DNA from 2 places in the Acidovorax sp. LjRoot129 genome. Region 1 is predicted to be linked to the other one. Evidence: predicted binding sites of a transcription regulator. Region 1 holds the regulator's gene; the other holds the start of a gene.

Region 1 (3,412 bases):
GAGCAGGTCTGCAAGTACATGTGTCCTTATGCGCGTTTTCAAAGCGCGATGTTCGACAAGGACACGCTGGTGGTGAGCTACGACGTGGCGCGCGGCGAGCCGCGGGGACCGCGCAGCAAAACAGTGGATCACAAGGCCAAGGGACTGGGCGACTGCATCGACTGCACCCTGTGTGTCCAGGTGTGCCCGGTAGGCATCGACATCCGCGAGGGGCTGCAGTACGAGTGCATTGGCTGCGGGTTGTGCGTGGACGCGTGCAACACCGTGATGGACAAGATGCATTACCCGCGGGGGCTCATCCGCTTCTCCACCCAGAACGGGGTAGAGAAGCGCTGGAGCCCTTCGCAGATGCTGAGACGCGTGCTGCGGCCGCGGGTGCTGATCTATGCGGCGGTGCTGGTCGCCCTGTGCGTTGCGATGCTGGCCAGCCTGGTCACGCGCACGCCACTAAAGGTGGATGTGGTGCGCGACCGTGCTGCGCTCTCGCGCATCGTGGCTGGCGGAAAGCTGGAGAACATCTACCGCCTGCAGATCATGAACGCCACCGAAGGGCCGCAGCGTTATCGCATCGCCGCGCGCGGGCTGCAGGGGATTGAGGTGGCTTCGGAAGCCGAGGTGGAGATCGGCGCCGCGGAGTCCCGTTGGGTGGCAGTGCGGCTGCAGATACCGTACGGCTCGGCCGCTTCGGGCTCGCATCCTGTGCAGTTTGACGTGCAGGCTGTGGGCGCGGCAGCCCAAGTCACGGAGAAGTCGGTTTTTCTGGTGCCGCGCTAGCGCGCACCGCAGGCGCACCCGGCTCAAGCATCACCTGGTGCCTACGAGTGAACAGATATTGAGGAGTGTTGATATGCCATCCAATCCCGCCATCGGGCCCGCAAGCGCCACAAGTCCTGCCACAGGTAGGGCTCCCGCCCCGTGGTGGAAGTTCGGCCATGTCTGGCTCGTCATTGCCGGCCCCGCCATCGTGATCGTCGCTGGCTTTGTAACGCTGTGGCTGGCCGTCTCCCGGCCGGACCCCGTGGTGGCCGAGGACTATTACCGCCAGGGCATCGAGATCAACAAGACGCTGGCCAACCCCGAAAAAAGCCTGGCACCAGCGATCAAGGGCCGCAACCATGCAGCCACCCCGGTGCAGGACCAGCCACGATAAAAACCGGTGGAGAGCAGGCTGAACGCTGGGTGCAGCCAGCTTGCTACACCGCCGATGACAAGGAGATAAGACCGATGTGGACGCAACGCTTGATGTGGATTGCCTGGCCCGCTTTTTTGACGGCGGGGGTCCTTGAGATGCTGGTGTTTGCCATGGTGGATCCGCAGGATCTGCACTGGTTTGGGCAACCACTGGCTTTGTCGCGGCAGGGTGTCTATACCCTGGCGTTTTTCGCTTTCTGGGCCATCACTATGGCTTCGAGCGCCCTCACCACGCTGCTGGCAATGTCACCGTTCGAGCTCAACCGCTGCCCGGTTTCGCCGGATGCGCGGCCGCAGGACTGCCGCAAGAATTCCTGCTCTTGAAGCCCTGGCCCGCAACGCTGCTCAGTGGCAGGCCGGCTGGCTGTTGACGATGCGCTTGAGTGCCTCGGTTTCCAGGATGCGCACATGGCGCTGCTTGACTTCTACGATGCCGTCTTCGGCAAACTTGGAAAACGCCCGGCTCACCGTTTCAAGCTTGAGGCCCAGGTAGCTGCCGATCTCTTCGCGTGTCATGCGCAGCACGAGCTCCGACTGGGAAAAACCGCGGGCGTGGAGGCGCTGCACCAGGTTCAACAGGAACGCTGCGAGGCGCTCCTCGGCCCGCATGCTGCCCAGCAGCAGCATCACGCCGTGCTCCCGCACGATCTCGCGGCTCATGATCTTGTGCACATGGTGCTGCAGGGCCGTGACCTCGCGCGACAGCTCTTCGATGCGGTCAAAGGGCATGACACAGACTTCAGCGTCTTCGAGTGCGATGGCATCGCAGGTGTGCACGTCATTCACGATGCCGTCAAGGCCGATGATCTCGCCGGCCATCTGAAAGCCGGTGACCTGGTCACGCCCGTCTTCGGTCGCCACGCTGGTCTTGAAAAAGCCGGTGCGGATAGCGTAGAGCGAGGTGAATGTCTCGCCACTGCGGAACAGCGTGCCGCCGCGTTTGACCTTGCGGCGCACGGCCACGATATCGTCGATGCGCTGAAGCTGGTCGTCGCTCAGCCCCACCGGCATGCACAGTTCTCGAAGGTTGCAATTGGAGCAGGCGACTTTGATGGTGAGGGGAGTCATGGGGCGTGAGCTGGTAGGTTTTCGAGCATTCGCGCCCGACAGTCGGAGCGAAAGGGCTCCGCATTGCGGAGTGGCGAATGATGTGAATCAAATTGTCGCCCTTCGGTCCGCGCCATCGCTTGATGTAGATCAAGGACGGTAGGGGTAGCCTACGGCACAGTGAGCATGCCCGCAAGGATATTCGCCCATGACCGCTGCTTCCCCTGAACTCCTGAGCCGTTTCGACGTGCCGGGGCCCCGTTACACCTCCTACCCGACAGCTGACCGATTCGTCGAGGCTTTTGGCGACGAGGACTATGCCCTCGCGCTGCAACACCGCCAGATGGGTTCTCCTGCCAAGGCGTTGCCGCTGTCGCTGTACGTCCATATCCCGTTTTGCGAGTCGCTGTGCTACTACTGCGCCTGCAACAAAATCATCACCAAACACCACGAGCGCGCAGAGGTCTATCTGCGCTACCTCCAGCGTGAGGTCGACCTGCACACCGCGCATTGCGGAAAGGGGCAGGTCGTCAGTCAGCTTCACCTTGGCGGGGGCACGCCCACCTTCCTGTCGGATGAGGGCCTGCGCGAGCTGATGGCCATGCTCAAGCGCAGTTTCACGCTCGCCCCGGGGGGCGAGTATTCCATCGAGGTGGACCCCCGCACCGTGGATGCCGATCGCCTGGCCGTACTGGCCGAGCTGGGCTTCAACCGCTTGAGTTTTGGTGTGCAGGACTTCGACCCGGAAGTGCAAAAGGCCGTGCACCGCGTCCAGCCCGCCGAGCAGGTGTTCGCGCTGGTGGCGTCTGCGCGCGCGCTCGGGTTTGAGTCGATCAATGTCGATCTCATCTATGGACTGCCGCGCCAGACCCCTGAGTCGTTCGACCGCACCTTGGCCCAGGTGACACAGTTACGGCCCGACCGCATTGCGCTGTATGCGTACGCCCATCTGCCCGAGAGATTCAAACCACAGCGCCGCATTGTCCCGGCCGAGCTGCCCACGGGCGCGGGCAAGGTGTCGATGCTGTCGCGCTCGCTGGAGGCCTTCATGGCAGCAGGCTATGTGTACGTGGGGATGGACCACTTTGCCTTGCCCGATGACGCGCTGGCGGTGGCCAAGCGCCAGGGCCGGCTGCACCGCAACTTTCAGGGCTACAGCACCCAGCCAGACTGC
Region 2 (3,412 bases), 210 kb from region 1:
GCTTGACTGAGTTTTTGCCTCGGACCGGCCGCTCGCCTTGCGCTTGTCGAAGACCGAGAGGCTGCCCGCAAAAGACTGCCCTGGCCTCGACAGGCCCAGCCCGAGCGGGTCACCGCAGCCCCAAGTAGAGCCGCGGCACTATTGATATAAGCCCTTTTTGGCCGTCAGCGCTTGATGGATAAGCGCTGGTAGCTATATTTTCAATAGCAAACTACCAAGTCAGTCCCGACACGAGCCCGTTACCGGTCGCGACGCTCCATGCGCCGGTTCAGATTCAGCGCGCCCAGCGTGCAGGCCACACCCGACAGCAGGTACACCGTCACCGCCAGCAGCCCAAACCGGGACGACAGGTACAACGCCACCAGCGGCGCAAACGCGGCGCCAATGATCCACGCCAGATCGGCCGAGAGCGCGGCGCCGGTATAGCGGTACTGGGGCGAGAAGTTGGCCGTGACCGTGCCCGAAGCCTGGCCGTACGACAGGCCCAGCAGCACAAAACCCAGCAGCAGGAACATGGTGCTGCCCACCTCACCGGAGTTGAGCAGCACCGGCGCCATGAAGCTGAAGACACCAATCAGCACGGCCATGCCGCCCAGCAGCTTGCGGCGGCCCAGGTGGTCCGACAGCCAGCCCGACACCATGATGGCGCCAGCCGCCAGGAACGCTCCCACGATCTGCACACCCAGGATCTGCGTTACGGGCTGCTCGGAATACAGCGTGATCCACGACAGCGGAAACACCGTCACCAGATGGAACAACGCAAAGCTTGCCAGCGCCGCAAAAGCGCCGAGCAGCACGTTGCTGCCTTCGTCGCGCACCACGCGGCTCACGGGCACGGGCTGCAGTTCACGCTCTTGCAGCAGTTCGGTATACGACTGGCCCACCACCAGGCGCAGTCGGGCGAACAGCGCCACCACGTTCACGGCAAAGGCCACAAAGAACGGGTAGCGCCAGCCCCACGCCAAAAACTCTTGCAGGCTGAGGCTGCTGTACAGATAGGCGAACAGTCCGGCGGCCATCACAAAGCCTACGGGCGCGCCCAGCTGGCCGATCATGGCGAACCAGCCGCGGCGCTCCCGGGGGGCCGACATGGCCAGCAGCGATGGCAGGCCATCCCACGACCCCCCCAGCGCCAAACCCTGGCCGATGCGCAGGATGAGCAGGGCCACGATCGCGACCATGCCCACATCCTTGTAGCCCGGCAGGAACGCCATGCCCACCGTGCACACGCCCAGCAGGAACAGCGCGATGGTCAACTTGGTGCCCCGCCCCCATCGCCGCTGGATGGCCATGGAGATGGCGGTGCCAATGGGCCGGACCACGAAGGCGACCGCCAGCAGCGCGAAGGCCATCAGCGTGCCATCCAGGCGGGAGAGGAAGGGGAACAGAAACGAGGGGAAGACGAGAACGCAGGCGATCCCGAAAACGAAGAAGTCAAAGTACTCGGACGAGCGCCCGATGATCACGCCCACGGCAATTTCGCTGGGGGTCACGTCTTCATGCGTATCCGCCCGGGAGAGGGACGCGGCGTTTTCTTCAAAGCCGGCCGCGGGGTAGGTGGCAGAGGCGGGGCTGCTCATGAACAGGGTTCCTTGTCGTGGTTGGAAGTGGATATTTTCGTTCTACACGCAACTTCGATTGCAAACAAGTGCGGTTTCACCTTGGCGGCTGCGGGACATGGGACGAAATGGCACACCGCTGGCCCCCCGCCAACTTGCCACGGTTTGACCTTGGACAAAATGTCCAATGTACAAAAAAGCTAGGGCTATTACATTCAGCGCTATTCCGTTATCCGCGTTTACCCCTAAAAAACGCACCGATTGCGCCCTACCATGCCCCACACCTCTCTACCCCGTGCCTTCGCCTGGCTGGCCGCTGTCCCGGCCCTGGGCGCCCTGGCTGGCTGCAGCAAGGCGGTCGTCCTCAACCCGGCGGGCGACGTCGCTGCGCAGCAGGGCAACATGGTCATCCAGGCCACGCTGCTCATGCTGATCATCATCGTGCCGGTGATCGCCCTCACCCTGTGGTTTGCCTGGAAGTACCGGCACAACAACGCGGCCAATACCGAGGCCGACTATGACCCGGACTGGCACCACTCCACCACGCTGGAGCTGGTGATCTGGACCGTGCCGCTGATGATCATCATCGCCCTGGGGGCATTGACCTGGATCGGCACCCACAAGCTCGACCCCTACCGCCCGCTCGACCGCATCTCTGCAGCCAAGCCACTCGACGCCCAGTCGACGCCATTGGAAGTGCAGGTGGTGGCCATGGACTGGAAGTGGCTGTTCTTCTACCCCGAGCTGGGCATTGCCACGGTGAACGAACTGGCGGCGCCGGTGGACCGCCCTATCCTTTTCAAGCTCACGGCCACCTCCACAATGAACGCGTTTTACGTGCCCGACCTGGCCGGCATGATCTACGCGATGCCGGGCATGCAGACGGAGCTCAATGCCGTGATCAACAAGCCCGGCGTGTTCTCCGGCCTGGCCACGCACTACAGCGGCGCGGGCTTCTCGGGCATGACCTTCAAGTTCCATGGCCTGAGCCAGGGCGACTTTGAAGCCTGGGTGGCCAAAAACAAATCCGAAGGCAAGCCGCTGACGCGCAAGGCCTACATGGACCTGGCCAAGCCGAGCGAACGGGACCCGGTGCAGCGCTTTGCCAGCGTGGAAGACGGTCTGTACGACAAGGTGCTCAACCGCTGCGTCGAGGACGGCAAGATGTGCATGCACCACATGATGGCCATCGACGAGAACGGTGGCGACGCTTATGTGCGTGCCATGGGGCTGAACCTGCCGCAGGACGTCTGCACCTCGCAAAACGCCGCCCAGGTGGTCGCCACCCTGGAAGCCCGCCACGCCCCCCGCGCGGCCACTGCCGCCCAATGACCCGTCCTTGATTGCCGAGCCGGCAGCCGCCTCTGGCGCTGCTGGCAACCTCCAAAAGAGACCCGATATGTCCTCCGTCACCGTTACTGACACCCACTGGGCCCTGGGCCGAATCACCTGGGACTCGATCCCCATGGCACACGAGCCCATCGTGCTGTGGACCTTCATCGCCACCGTGCTGGGCGGCCTCGTGGTGCTGGCTGGCGTCACCAAGTTCCGCCTGTGGGGCCCGCTCTGGCGCGACTGGATCTGCAGCATCGACCACAAGCGGATCGGGATCATGTACATGATCCTCGGCCTCATCATGCTGCTGCGCGGCTTTGCCGACGCCGTCATGATGCGGCTGCAGCAGGCCATGGCCTTTGGCGACAACATGGGCTACCTGCCGCCGCACCACTACGACCAGATCTTCACCGCCCACGGCGTGATCATGATCTTCTTCGTGGCCATGCCGCTGGTCACGGGCCTGATGAACTACCTCGTGCCGCTGCAGATTGGTGCGCGCGACGTGTCGTTCCCGT

What was found. The regulator FNR, encoded in region 1, switches genes on or off when oxygen is low (the NO sensors DNR and NnrR bind a similar motif). The targets are predictions, from matches to a motif close to TTGATNNNNATCAA.
Region 2: the regulator FNR is predicted to act here: its motif matches at 1,725-1,738, upstream of cyoA (ubiquinol oxidase subunit II).

The regions. Positions count from the first base shown of each region.
Region 1 covers NZ_CAXUSE020000001.1:1,965,898-1,969,309, forward strand. The annotation lists gene ccoG (cytochrome c oxidase accessory protein CcoG) at 1-774, shown strand, start outside; gene ACSQ3Q_RS09010 (FixH family protein) at 848-1,150, shown strand; gene ACSQ3Q_RS09015 (hypothetical protein) at 1,225-1,515, shown strand; gene fnr (fumarate/nitrate reduction transcriptional regulator Fnr) at 1,537-2,259, opposite strand; gene hemN (oxygen-independent coproporphyrinogen III oxidase) at 2,447-3,412, shown strand, end outside.
Region 2 covers NZ_CAXUSE020000001.1:1,753,075-1,756,486, reverse strand. The annotation lists gene ACSQ3Q_RS08000 (MFS transporter) at 240-1,580, opposite strand; gene cyoA (ubiquinol oxidase subunit II) at 1,833-2,891, shown strand; gene cyoB (cytochrome o ubiquinol oxidase subunit I) at 2,959-3,412, shown strand, end outside.